4 regions of the Asanoa sp. NPDC050611 genome follow, and region 1 is predicted to be linked to each of the others. Evidence: riboswitches for the same ligand, from Rfam matches in the RefSeq annotation. Region 1 holds a riboswitch; each other region holds the start of a gene.

Region 1 (3,190 bases):
GACCGAGGGCGGCCCGGTCACCGAAACGATCACGACGGCGCCCGCGAGCGACCGCGCGATCGTCGGCGACCGTGCGTGGATCCGTACGTCCGCGGGCCTGAGCCCGTCGGGCGAACTGCTCAACCCGTTCTCGATCATCAACGCCACGGCCACGATCACGGGCGCCGACGGCACCTTCGACCTGGCTCAGACGTGCCCGGCGGGCCTGCCGGTCACGGGCCCGGGGGTAGCCGGCCTGTCCGTGCTCCAGCTCGCTGGCCTCGGCGGCGGCCTGACCCTGGCCGGCCTGCTCCTGGTCGGACTCCAACGGCGACGCCGCACGGCCTGACCGCGCAAGCACCGGGCACCCCGCTCGACCACGGGGGTGCCCGGTGCTGGCCCGTCGGGTCGCCGGTGCTGGCCCACGGGTGCCCGGCGCCGGCTAGGAGTCCTGACCCCGATGCACCCGGGCCGAGCGCTCGATCAGCTCGCGCAACGCGCCCTCGTCCACGTCGGAGAGCCGGTTGAGATAGAGACAGCCCTTGCCGGTCCTGTGCTTACCGAGCCGGGCCACCGTCCTGGCATACCGCTCCTGGTAGCCACCGACCAGATAGACCACCAGGTTGGCCTTGCGCGGCGAGAACCCGGCCAGCGGCGCGTCACCTTCGTGCCCACTCTCGTACCGGTAGTGGTAGCTCCCGAACCCCACGATGCTGGCACCCCACATGCGCGGCGCCTCACCGGTGATCTCACCCATGAGCGCGACGAGGGTACGCGCGTCGGCGCGCCGCCGCTCGTCGGCCACGGCCGCGAGAAACGACTCCACCGCGGCGTCGACGGGAACCATCGCCTTCTTCGCGCCCGCTGACGAACTGGCCATGCCTCATCGTGCCCCATCGAAGCGCACGGGCGGTCACGGTCCAGCCTCGATGTCGTCCAGGAACCGCAGGGCGGCCGCGGCGTTCTCGATCCGCCGGGTCAGCAGCACCCGGTCGCCGGGCCAGGCCCACGCCCCGGCGCAGGCGTAAGGCGATCTTGGCCAGTAGCTCCGAGCGCATGTCCCGGACATGGGTGACCGGGCCGCCACGGGCCTGACCGGCGGCGCCAAGGGACCGTCAGGATCACCGGCTCCACGGTCAAGGACGCGTCAAGGTGCTTGCCGCCGGCGCCGGCCCGGGCCGAGCGTGGAGGCGTGGAAGCCAGGTCCAGCCGGTCGACCGTACTCGCCGCCGCCATGGTGGTGGCCCTTCGCCTCGGATCGTTGCTCGCGTTCGCTGCCGTCGCCGCCGCGCTGATGCGCTGAGGGCCGGGCACCCTACCGGTCGCGATGCGCCGCTGCGGGCGCGCCGCGCCGGGCGCGGCTGTGACGTTCGGCATCCGCGAACCCGACACGCCCGACACCACATCTGGTGTTGCGCAACCGAGGGTGCACCCATATATGGTGTCTCACGCAGCTGGTTCGAGCGTCCCCACAAGACGGTCGAGGCAACAGGGAACCCGGTGCGAAGCCGGGACTGCCCCGCAGCGGTGAGTGGGAACGAACGCCGTCAACGAAGCACTGGGCCCCGGCCCGGGAAGCGACGGCCAGTAGGCACGAGCACGACGCCCACGAGTCCGAAGACCTGCCAGCGCGCCGCACGCCCACCGGTGTGCGGCGGTCGAAGGCCGCGCGGGACGGCCGACGTCAGCACCGGGCCGCCGCCGTCGCGGGCCGGCGGCGTCAGCGTGCGCGTCCGACGACCTTCCGAACACCGAGCGTGCGGAGGGGGACCATGACGGTCACGCAAGAGAAGGTCGTGCCGGAGCAGCGCCGGCACGTGATGAGCGTGCGCAAGCGCAACGGCGACCTCGAGCCGGTCGACGTCAACAAGATCGTCAAAGCGGTCGAGCGGTGGGTCGGCGACCTCGACGAGGTCGACCCGCTGCGGGTGGCGACCCGGACGATCAGCGGGCTCTACGACGGCGCCACCACCGCCGAGCTCGACAAGCTGTCGATCCAGACGGCCGCCGAGCTGACCGGCGAGGAGCCGCAGTACTCGCGCCTCGCGGCCCGGCTGCTGGCGGCCTATGTGGACAAGGAGGTGCGCGGCCAGGGTGTCGCGACCTTCAGCCAGTCGATCCGGTACGCGCACGGCCTCGGCCTCATCGGCGACGAGACGGCGGCCTTCGTGGCCCGCAACGCCCGCAAGCTCGACGACGCCGTCGACCCGACCGGCGACCGGCGGTTCGAGTACTTCGGCCTGCGCACCATCGCCGACCGTTATCTCCTCAAGCATCCCGAGACCCGCCTGGTGGTGGAGACGCCGCAGTACTGGCTGCTGCGCGTGGCCTGCGGCCTGTCGCAGAACCCCGCGGAGGCGATCGGCTTCTACCGGCTCATGTCCAGCCTGGCCTACCTGCCCAGCTCGCCGACGCTGTTCAACTCCGGCACCCGGCACACGCAGATGTCGTCGTGCTTCCTGGTCGACTCGCCGCGCGACGAGCTGGACTCCATCTACGAGCGGTACCACCAGGTCGCGAAGCTGTCGAAGTTCTCGGGCGGGATCGGCATCTCCTGGTCCCGGATCAGGGGCCGGGGTGCGCTCATCCGGGGCACGAACGGCAGGTCGAACGGGATCGTGCCGTTCCTCAAGACGCTCGACGCCGGCGTGGCCGCGGTCAACCAGGGCGGCCGGCGCAAGGGCGCGGCGTGTGTCTACCTCGAACCGTGGCACCCGGACGTCGAGGAGTTCCTGGAGCTGCGCGACAACACGGGCGAGGAGTCCCGGCGTACGCACAACCTCAACCTCGCCAACTGGATCCCGGACGAGTTCATGCGCCGCGTCGAGGCTGACGGCGAGTGGTCCCTGATCGACCCGACCGACGCGCCGGAACTGCCCGACCTGCACGGCGAGGCGTTCGACGAGGCCTACCGCGCCGCGGAGAAGAAGGCCGTGAAGACGGTCAAGGCGCGCGACCTCTACGCCCGGATGATGCGCACGCTCGCGCAGACCGGCAACGGCTGGATGACGTTCAAGGACCGGGCCAACGCGCTGTCCAACCAGACCGGTGCGCCCGGCAACACCATCCACCTGTCCAACCTGTGCACCGAGATCCTCGAGGTGAACTCGGACGACGAGACCGCCGTCTGCAACCTCGGCTCGGTCAACCTGGCCGCGCACGTCACCGACGACGGGATCGACTGGGACAAGCTGCGCGCGACCGTGCGCAC
Region 2 (3,190 bases), on a different contig from region 1:
CCCGGCCGGGCTCGGGTCCGCCGTGCCGACTGTAAGTCCAGGCGTCGGAAGCAGCTCGGTTGTCGACGTGCTGAAGTTCGCGGCCACCGAGGTCGTGCCCAGGTTGGCCGCCACCACCGACGAGATCACCGCCGTGGCACACGCCCTCGACGGCGGTTACGTCGCCGCCGGTCCGTCCGGCTCCCCCACCCGCGGCCTGGTCAACGTGCTCCCGACCGGGCGCAACTTCTACTCCGTGGACCCGAAGGCGATCCCGTCGCGTAACGCCTGGGACGTCGGCCGCGCCTTGGCCGACTCGCTGCTGGCCCGGCACCGTGAAGACACCGGCACCTGGCCGGCCCTGGTCGGGCTCACGGTCTGGGGCACGAGCGCGATGCGGACCCAGGGCGACGACATCGCCGAGGTGCTCGCGCTGATCGGCACCCGGCCGGTCTGGGACGACGCGTCCCGCCGCGTCACCGGCTTCGAGATCGTGCCGCGCGCAGAGCTCCAACGGCCCCGGATCGACGTGACGGTGCGCATCTCCGGCTTCTTCCGCGACGCCTTCCCGCACGTGATCGCCCTGCTGGACGACGCGATCGCCGCCGTCGCGGAGCTGGACGAGCCCGACAACTTCGTGCGGCAGCACGCCCTGGCCGACCAGGCCGAGCACGGCGACTGGCGGCGGGCGACCACCCGGATCTTCGGTTCCCGGCCCGGCGCGTACGGTGCCGGCCTGTTGCCGTTGATCGACGCCCGGAACTGGCGCGACGACCGTGACCTCGCCGAGGTGTACGCGGTCTGGGGCGGCTACGCCTACGGTCGCGGGCTGGACGGCCGGGCGGCGCGCGGCGACCTGGAGACGGTCTACCGGCGGATGGCCGTGGCGGCCAAGAACGTCGACACCCGCGAGCACGACATCGCCGACTCCGACGACTACTTCCAGTACCACGGCGGCATGGTGGCGATGGTTCGCTCCCTGCGCGGCAGCGACCCGGCGGCGTACATCGGCGACTCGCACCGCCCGGACGAGGTCCGCACGCGGTCACTGGCGGAAGAGACCAAGCGGGTGTTCCGGGCCCGCGTGGTCAACCCGCGCTGGATCGAGGCGATGCGCCGGCACGGCTACAAGGGCGCCTTCGAGCTCGCCGCGACCGTCGACTACCTCTTCGGGTTCGACGCGACCGCCGGCGTCGTCGACGACTGGATGTACGAGCAGCTGGCCGCCGCCTACGTCCTGGACCCGTCGGTGCGCGAGTTCCTCGACAAGTCCAACCCCTGGGCCCTGCGCGGCATCACGGAACGACTCCTGGAGGCGGCCGAGCGCGGTCTGTGGGCCGCCCCGCGGGAAGAGACGATCGATGCGCTGAAGGCCGAGTATCTGCGGACGGAGGGTGACCTCGAGGGGTCTTGACTCTTGCTGTGCGCCGTCCGAAGGACCAGGCGCCTTGGGGGCACAGAGGGAGCGTAATCTCACTCCCTTTGACGCGGCCCGCTTCGGTGGGTCAGCATGTCTGAACGAGCGGTGCGGAGGAACCCGGTGCGATTCCGGGGCGGTCCCGCCACTGTCACCGGGGAGCGAACCCTCACCCGATTGGTCACGGCCCGCAAGGGGTTGGAAGGCCGAGGGGGAGCGTCGATCCGGGAGCCAGGACACTCGGCCGCTCGCCGTCGAACCGTCGCGGGCGTGGACACCCGCGGAAGGGATTGCGCCATGTCGTCGCGCCGGCACGCACAATGACCGCCGCGTACCCGTTCTCCGCCGTCGTCGGCTTGGCCGACCTGCGCCAGGCCCTGCTGCTCAACGCCGTCTCGCCGGTGATCGGCGGGGTGCTCGTGCGCGGCGAGAAGGGCACCGCGAAGTCGACGATGGTGCGCGCCCTCGCGGCGCTGCTGCCGGACATCGCGGTGGTGCCGGGCTGCCGGTTCGCCTGCGACCCGGCGGCGCCCGACCCGTCCTGCCCCGACGGTCCACACGCCGGCGTCGCGCAGAGCGTGCGCCGGTCGCGGCTCGTCGAACTGCCGGTCGGCGCCACCGAGGACCGCGTCGTGGGCACGCTCGACGTGCAGCGGATCCTGACCGAGGGCACGAAGGCGTACGAGCCGGGCCTGCTCGCCGCCGCGCACCGGGGCGTGCTCTACGTCGACGAGGTCAACCTCCTCCCCGATCACCTGGTCGACCTGCTGCTGGACGCCGCTGCGATGGGGCGCGCGTTCGTCGAGCGCGACAGCGTCTCGCTGCGGCATGCCGCCCGCTTCCTGCTGGTCGGCACGATGAACCCGGAGGAGGGCGAGCCGCGCCCGCAGCTCGTCGACCGGTTCGGCCTCGTGGTCGAGGTCGGCGCGCCGCAGGAGCCCGCCGACCGGGCCGAGGTGGTCCGCCGCCGGTTGGCCTACGAGGCCGACCCGGACGGCTTCGCGGCCCGGTTCGCCGACGCGGACGCGGCCACGGCCGAGCGGATCGTGGCGGCCCGGGCGCGGCTGCCGAAGGTCACCCTGCCGGACGCCGCGCTCGACCGGATCGCCCGGATCTGCCTGGCGTACGGCGTCGACGGGCTGCGCGCCGACATCGTCATCGCCCGCACGGCGGTCGCACTGGCCGCCTGGCGCGACCGGGCCGTGGTCACCGACCAGGAGGTCGACGACGCCGCCCGGCTCGCCCTGCCGCACCGGCGGCGGCGCGACCCGTTCGACCCGCCGGGCGCCGACCAGCAGGCCCTGGACGACGCGCTGGACCAGGCCGGCGCGTCGGAACCGCCGCCGGAGCCGGACGACGACGCGGGCCCGGGCGGCGGGCGCGGTCCCGGTCCCGACGACCCGCGGCCGGAGGACGGGGGCCCTGGCGACGGCGCCACGCCCGACGCCGCCACGCCCGACGCCGAGGACCGGCCGGGCGCCGCACCCGCCACTCCCCCGCCGGCGATCGCCGAACCGGTCGGCACGGCGTACCGGACCCGGACGCTGACCGCCCGCTCGCGCGGCCGCCACGGCCACAGTGGACGGCGCTCGCCCGCCTACGCCGGCCGCGGCCGGGTCGCCGGCTCCCGGGCCCCGCGCGGCCGGATCGGCGCCGTCCACCTGCCGGACACCGTGCTCGCCGCCGCCCGCGACCACCGCGGTGGCCGGGTCGCGATCGAACACGGCCACCTGCGCGAGGCCGTCCACATCGGACGCGAGGCGAACCTCGTGCTGTTCGTGGTCGACGCCTCCG
Region 3 (3,190 bases), on a different contig from region 1:
GCGGTGACCACGCCGATCGGGATCTCGGCGGGCGCCGCGAAGGTCCGGCCGGCCAGGTCGGCGAGGGCCAGGAAGGCGGCGCCGAACAGCATCGACAGCGGGAGGATCGCGCGGTAGCTGCCGCCCGCGAGCATCCGCACGATGTGCGGCACGACGATCCCGACGAAGCCGATCAGGCCCGAGACCGAGACCGCGGCGGCCGTGCCGAGCGAGGCCGCGGCGATCAGGATGTAGCGGGACCGCTGCGGGTGCAGGCCCAGGCCGCTCGCCTCGTCGTCGCCGACCGACAGCACGTCGAGCTCGCGGCGCAGGGCGAGCACCACGACGGTGGTGACGACGGCGTACGGCAGCAGCAGCTTCACCTCGTGCCAGCCGTTCGTGGCCAGCCGGCCGAGCAGCCACGAGTAGATGGCCCGGATGTCGTCGGCGTTGCGCTGCATGAGATAGGTCTGCCCGGCGGCGAGGAACGCCGACACCGCGACACCCGCCAGGATCAGCGACGCCGGGGTGCGGTCCCGGCCGGCGACGCCGAGCAGATAGGTGAGCGCGACCGCGACCAGGGCGCCGGCGAAGGCCGCCAGGGGTACGCCCGCCGGCAGCGACCCGATGTCCATGTCGGACCCCCGAAAGGCCACCACCGCGGTGACCGCGAGCCCGGCACCGGCCGCCGCACCGAGCAGGTACGGGTCGGCGAGCGGGTTCCGGAACGCGCCCTGGTAACAACCGCCGGCCAGGGCGAGCATCGCGCCGGCGAGCAGGCCCAGCACCACCCGGGGCAGCCGCAGCTGCAGGAGGATCGCCGCGTCGCGCTCCGACAACCCACTGTGGAGATTGACGCCCGGGATCAGGTCGAGCAGCTCGGCGGCGACCCCGCCGGGCGGCAACGAGACCGGGCCGAACGCCAGGCCGGCGATGGCCGCGACCACGACGGCGACGACGCCACCGACGAGCCACGGCCACCGTACGCCGGGAGCTCTCAAGCCGGCACCTTCGCCACCGCGTCGACGATCTGGCGCAGCAGGTCGACCGTGCGCGGCCCCCACCGGGAGGCGACGTCGTCGTTGAGGCCGACGATCTGCCCGGTCTTCACGGCCGTGATGCCGGACCAGCCGGGGCGGGCCTTGACCGTGTCGGCGTTCTGCTTGCAGCACACCGTGTCGGCCAGGAAGATCAGGTCGGGGTCGGCCTTGACCAGCGCCTCCGCGGAGAGCTGCGGATAGCCGCCCTTGCTGCCGTCGGCGTCGGCCGCGTCGGCGATGTTCTCCAGCCCGAGCTGCGCGAACAGCGAGCCGACGAAGGTCTTCGAGGTCAGCGAGTAGAGCTCGGGGCCGAGCTCGTAGTAATAGGTCAGCTTGGTGGCGCGCTTCGGCACGTCGGCCACGAGCTTGTCGACGTCCTCGCGCATCCGCTTGGCGAGATCCTCGGCGGCGGGCCGGTTGCCGGTGATCGCGCCGATGTCGGTGATCTGCTTGTACGTGTCGTCGAGTGTCTTGCCGGCCGGCGCGACGTATACCGGGATCTTCAACTGGGTCAGCTGTGCGACGACGTTGTTCATGTCGTTGGAGAGCACGACCAGGTCGGGCTCCTGCGCGGCGATGGCCTCGGCGTTGGGCTGGAACGCGGACAAGTCGCTCTTCGGGGCCTCGGCCGGGAAGTTGGACTGGTCGTCGACGGCCTTCACCTGCTGGCCGGCGCCGATCGCGAAGAGCACCTCGGTCGCGGTCGGCGACAGCGCGACGATCTTCGTGGGCTTTTCCGCGACCGTGAGGTTGCCGATGGTGACCGGGAAGTCGGCGGTGGCGCTGACGTCCTGGCTGGGCGGGGTCCCGCCGTTCTCGGTGCCGCCGCCGTCGCCACATCCGGCGAGCGCGAGGGCCGCGCCAAGTGCGGCGGCGAGGACGAGCCTGGCCTGATATCGCATGGATGCCTCCTGTCGGTCGAGGTCTGGTGCTTCGCCGACAGGGTTCCGCCCGCCCGCGAGGCGCCCTTCCTCGAGAGCGCTGGTTCGCGACCTCGGCAGGCGACCTGGCTTGTCCCCTCGCGGACAGAAGGGGCATCACAGTTGCGGGACAGCGCCGGGTTCACACCGGCTTCGCTGCGGTCGGTCGGGAGCACGGTAACCCAATGGTCACCATGGTCGGGAGTTCCCGTTAGGTACGCCACCGGCGCCCCGCTTCGTGGGCGCGGGACGCCGGTGACGTGACTGTTCAGCTCTGGGTGATTCGGACGTCGTCCACGCCCGCCTCGACCAGGCTGGCGGTGGACGTGTCGGCCGCCTCGATCAGGATCCGGACCGACTGCCCGGCGTACGCGGACAGGTTGGCGTTGGCCACCGCCCAGGCGCCGTTGCGGTTGCTGGCCGCGCCGGCCTGGCTGAACACGGCCGTCGTGCCGCCGTTGTGCACGACGCTGACCCGGAAGTAGTCGGCCGACGACGAGTTCGAGCCGTGCGCGAGGTACCACGACAGGCTCAGCGTCAGCGTGCCGCTCGCGGGCAGCGTGATGGCCGGCGAGCGGACGCTGGTCGCGCCGCCGTCGACGTCGAAGTCGCCCGCGGCGGTGCCCGCCGCCGCGCCGGTGACCAGGTCGTTGGTGCCGCTGACCGTGGTGCCGAGCTGCTTGGCACCGCTGGACGTGGTCGCCGCCGGGTCACCGCGCACCCACTGGCCGCTGGTCGCGGTGTCGGTGCTGTTCGGGTTGGTGGTCCAGCCCGTGGCGGTCTCGAAGGTGTCGGAGTAGACCGTCGTGCCGCCGCCACCGCCGCAGTACTGTGCCTGCTTGCCGATGACCTTGTAGGGGCAGTCCGCGGCCTCGGACAGGATCAGCACGGCTTCCCGGTTGCGGCTGGTCTGCGCCGGGATCACCTCGTCGGGCGGGTAGAAGCCGCCACCGCTGGCCGAGCCCGGATACATCTCGAAGGTGTACGCCCAGATCTTGTGGGTCGCCCACAGCCAGTCGAGGCTGTCACCGTCGGTGATGTAGAGGTCCGACGACTGCTCCGGCGTGTAGCCGTTGGTCGCCGCCATCTGCTGGCCGAGCGTCGCGAACGTGTTGTAGTCGTCCGTCGTCATCCCGGTCGCCGTGTTCGCGGTGGTGTAGCCGTACGGCCAGAGCACCAGCTGCGAGTACGTGTGGAAGTCGATGTTGGCCTTGATCTGCTGCACGCCGCCCACGACCCGGCTGTTGACGA
Region 4 (3,190 bases), on a different contig from region 1:
TCGACCGGTGCCGCGCGCTCGGCGCCGGCCGCGTGGTCGTGCTCCCCTACTTCCTCTTCACCGGCGTGCTGCCGCGCCGGGTCGCCGCGCAGGCGGCCGAGTGGGCGGACGCGCGCGGCGGCGACGTCACCACCGCCGACGTGATCGGTGACTGCGCCGGCCTGGCCGAGATCGTGGTCGAGCGTTACCACGAGGCACTGGGCGGGGACATCCGCGCCAACTGCGACACGTGCAAGTACCGGATAGCGCTGCCGTTCCACGAGCACGCGGTCGGCGCCGCGCAGGTGCCGCACACGCATCCGGCCGACCACCACCACTGAGGGCGGCGGCCGGCCGGACGGTCAGGCCGACGCGGTGAGCACGGCCTCGCGGCGCAGGCTCCGCTCCACGAGGGCACCGAGGCCCAGGCCGAGCGTGGACCAGACGACCACCTGCGTCCCGAGCGACGCGAGTCGGAAGTTCCACAGCACGAGCGGGGAGAAGCCCTCCGGGATCTCCTCGATCGACGGCAGCAGGACCTGCGCCACCGCGACGACGGCGACGAAGGCCAGCGCGCCCAGGACGGCCGCGTTCCACGTGCCGAACCGGGCCACCTGCGACCGTCCGATGTAGACCGCGAGCGCCAGTGAGGCGAGCGCGATCACCAGCATCAGGAAATACAAAGACGTACGCCGGCCGATCGTGTCTTCGGAGCCGGTGGCGGGTGGGTTGGCCGGGTACTTCAGCCACGGCACCAGCGCGACGGTGACGAAGCCGGCGAGGCCGACCAGCGCCGCCGTCGCCTGCGGGCCGAGCCGGCCGAGCCGCCCGTACGCCGCGGCGAACACCATCGAGAAGATCCCGCCGAGTGCGACGCCGTAGATCAGCGTGGCGGTGAGCAGGCCGAGCGTGCTCTGCACGGCCCGGCTCACCAGCTCGGGCTCACCGACGACCTCGGAATGGGCCTCCTCGAACGCGATCGCCGCGTCGATCGGGCCTTCGCCGACGAAGTAGGCGAACAGGAACGCGAGCACGCCGGCGGCCAGTCCCACCAGCATGCCGCGGATCAGCAACGAACGGGGGGACAGCACGACCGCCCCGCCCGTCAGTGGCAGGGGAAGCCGAGCAGGTGGCGGCCGTCGTGCACGAACTCGTGCACCGCACTGCCGCCGATCACGTGGAATACGCCCTGCTCGGTGCCGACGAAGTAGAGCAGCGCGATCGCGAGCACGGCGCCGAACAGGAGCCAGGGCTGGAGCTGACGCCACGGGATGGCCACCGGCTGGACGGCCGGGCGGGGGGTGGCGGAAGACGAGATGCTGGACACGAAACGAACCTCCTCGGGATCACGCGTCCCACGACGGGTTTCGGTGACGGCGGAGGGTCTGACTCCCACGCGCAAGCGTGGTCACAGTGGCGCGACCGCGCCGGAGTTGCACCGGCTTCCTACCGTCGTCACGTTGACCCGGACGCTACGGTCGGCCTTGCCGGGGTGTCAACCGCGTGAGACCTGCTCGACAGTTGACGCAAGGTCGCCCTCGCGGACCGGGGATAACCGGGGCGCCGATAACGCCTCCGCCGCGCGGCACGGTGGACCGCATGACATTGCGAACACACGGGATCGGCCGGCAGGGCCTGACCGCGTCCGTCGAAGGACTCGGCACCTTCGGCCTCACCGCCGCGTACGGCACCCGCGACGACGCCGAGTCCACCGCCACCATCCACCGCGCGCTCGACCTCGGCGTGACCATGTTCGACACCGCCGACTTCTACGGCCTCGGCGGCGCCGAGCGGCTGCTCGGCCGGGCGCTGGCGGGCCGGCGGGACGAGGCGGTCATCGCCACCAAGGTCGGCGGCGTGACCCTCGACGAGGAGGACAAGCTCGTCGGGTACGCGAACGGGCGGCCGGCATACCTGCGGACGGCGGTCGAGCGCTCGCTGCGCCGGCTCGGCGTGGACCACATCGACCTGCTCTACCTGCACCGGGTCGACCCCGCGGTGCCGGTCGAGGAGAGCTTCGGCGCCCTGGGCGAGTTGGTGGCCGAGGGCAAGGTGAGCTACCTGGGCATCAGCGAGGCCGCGCCGCGGAGCATCCGCCGCGCGCACGCCACCGCGCCGCTGTCGGCGGTGCAGACCGAGTACTCGCTGTTCAGCCGGGACGTCGAGGTCAACGGGGTGCTCGCCACCACCCGTGAGCTGGGTGTGGGCTTCGTGGCCTACGCGCCGCTGGGCCGGGGCTTCCTGTCCGGCGACATCCGTACGGTCGCCGACCTGCCGGAGAACGACTTCCGCCGCACCTGGCCCCGGATGGCCGAGGGGAACCTGGAACGCAACCTGGTGCTCGTGGACCGCATCCGCGCCGTCGCGGAGCGGGCGGGCGTCAGCGCGGCCCAGCTCGCACTAGCGTGGGTGCTGGGGCAGGGCAGCACCGCGATCCCGGGCACCAAGCGCCGCGGCTACCTCGAAGCCAACGTCGCCGCGGCGGGGATCGGGCTGACGCCGGCCGTGCTGGCGGAGCTGAGCGCGGCGGTGCCGGTCGGGGCGGCGGCCGGCAATCGCTACACGCCCCAGGCCATGGCCGCGATCGACAAGTGAGGCAAGAGTGGCACGCGGGGAGCTGGGCGACTTCCTGCGCAGTCGCCGGGAGGCGCTGCGGCCGTCCGACGTGGGCATCCCGTCGGGCGGCCGGCGCCGGACCCCCGGGCTGCGCCGGGAAGAGGTGGCGTTGCTCGCCAACCTGTCCGTCGACTACTACGAGCGGCTCGAACAGTCCCGCGCGGGCACGCCGTCGGAGGCCCTGCTCGGCGCGCTGGCCCGGGCGCTGCGCCTGTCGGTCGAGGAGCGCGACTACCTCTACCGGCTCGCCGGCTACGCCGCACCCAACCCCGGAACCGTCACCGGGTACGTCGACCCGGCGCTGCTGTTCCTGCTCGACGCGCTCGACGACGTGCCGGCGCACGTGATGGACGACCTGACCACCACGCTCGCGCAGAACGCCCTGAGCCGGGCCCTGCTCGGCCGGTGGACCGACGGCGACGAGCGGTCGCGGAACGTGATCTGGCGGTGGTTCACGGACCCGGAGTCCCGCGCCCTGAACGCGCCGGAGGAGCACGAGTCGCTGGGCCGCGGCTACGTCGCCGACCTGCGGGCCGCCGCCGCCCGCCGTGGCACCGACCCGGTCGTGGCGCAACTCGTCGCCGACCTCGAGGCG

The links. Region 1 has a riboswitch for cobalamin ahead of AB0H87_RS25385 (ribonucleoside-diphosphate reductase subunit alpha). Riboswitches for the same ligand answer to the same signal wherever they lie in the genome.
Region 2: another riboswitch for cobalamin. It lies ahead of AB0H87_RS25705 (VWA domain-containing protein); the one in region 1 lies ahead of AB0H87_RS25385 (ribonucleoside-diphosphate reductase subunit alpha).
Region 3: another riboswitch for cobalamin. It lies ahead of AB0H87_RS04160 (ABC transporter substrate-binding protein); the one in region 1 lies ahead of AB0H87_RS25385 (ribonucleoside-diphosphate reductase subunit alpha).
Region 4: another riboswitch for cobalamin. It lies ahead of AB0H87_RS35405 (CbtB domain-containing protein); the one in region 1 lies ahead of AB0H87_RS25385 (ribonucleoside-diphosphate reductase subunit alpha).

Annotation. Positions count from the first base shown of each region.
Region 1 is NZ_JBFAIU010000183.1:6,701-9,890, forward strand. Features, by position in the region: gene AB0H87_RS25370 (hypothetical protein) at 1-328, shown strand, start outside; gene AB0H87_RS25375 (DUF1801 domain-containing protein) at 422-859, opposite strand; gene AB0H87_RS25380 (hypothetical protein) at 893-1,048, opposite strand; cobalamin riboswitch at 1,418-1,624, shown strand; gene AB0H87_RS25385 (ribonucleoside-diphosphate reductase subunit alpha) at 1,752-3,190, shown strand, end outside.
Region 2 is NZ_JBFAIU010000187.1:4,864-8,053, forward strand. Features, by position in the region: gene cobN (cobaltochelatase subunit CobN) at 1-1,393, shown strand, start outside; cobalamin riboswitch at 1,452-1,659, shown strand; gene AB0H87_RS25705 (VWA domain-containing protein) at 1,717-3,190, shown strand, end outside.
Region 3 is NZ_JBFAIU010000014.1:22,412-25,601, forward strand. Features, by position in the region: gene AB0H87_RS04155 (iron ABC transporter permease) at 1-980, opposite strand, end outside; gene AB0H87_RS04160 (ABC transporter substrate-binding protein) at 977-1,921, opposite strand; cobalamin riboswitch at 1,998-2,140, opposite strand; gene AB0H87_RS04165 (M14 family zinc carboxypeptidase) at 2,208-3,190, opposite strand, start outside.
Region 4 is NZ_JBFAIU010000373.1:1,316-4,505, forward strand. Features, by position in the region: partial or broken gene AB0H87_RS35395 (sirohydrochlorin chelatase) at 1-254, shown strand, start outside; gene AB0H87_RS35400 (CbtA family protein) at 342-1,070, opposite strand; gene AB0H87_RS35405 (CbtB domain-containing protein) at 1,085-1,306, opposite strand; adenosylcobalamin (AdoCbl) riboswitch at 1,350-1,438, opposite strand; gene AB0H87_RS35410 (aldo/keto reductase) at 1,579-2,574, shown strand; gene AB0H87_RS35415 (helix-turn-helix transcriptional regulator) at 2,582-3,190, shown strand, end outside.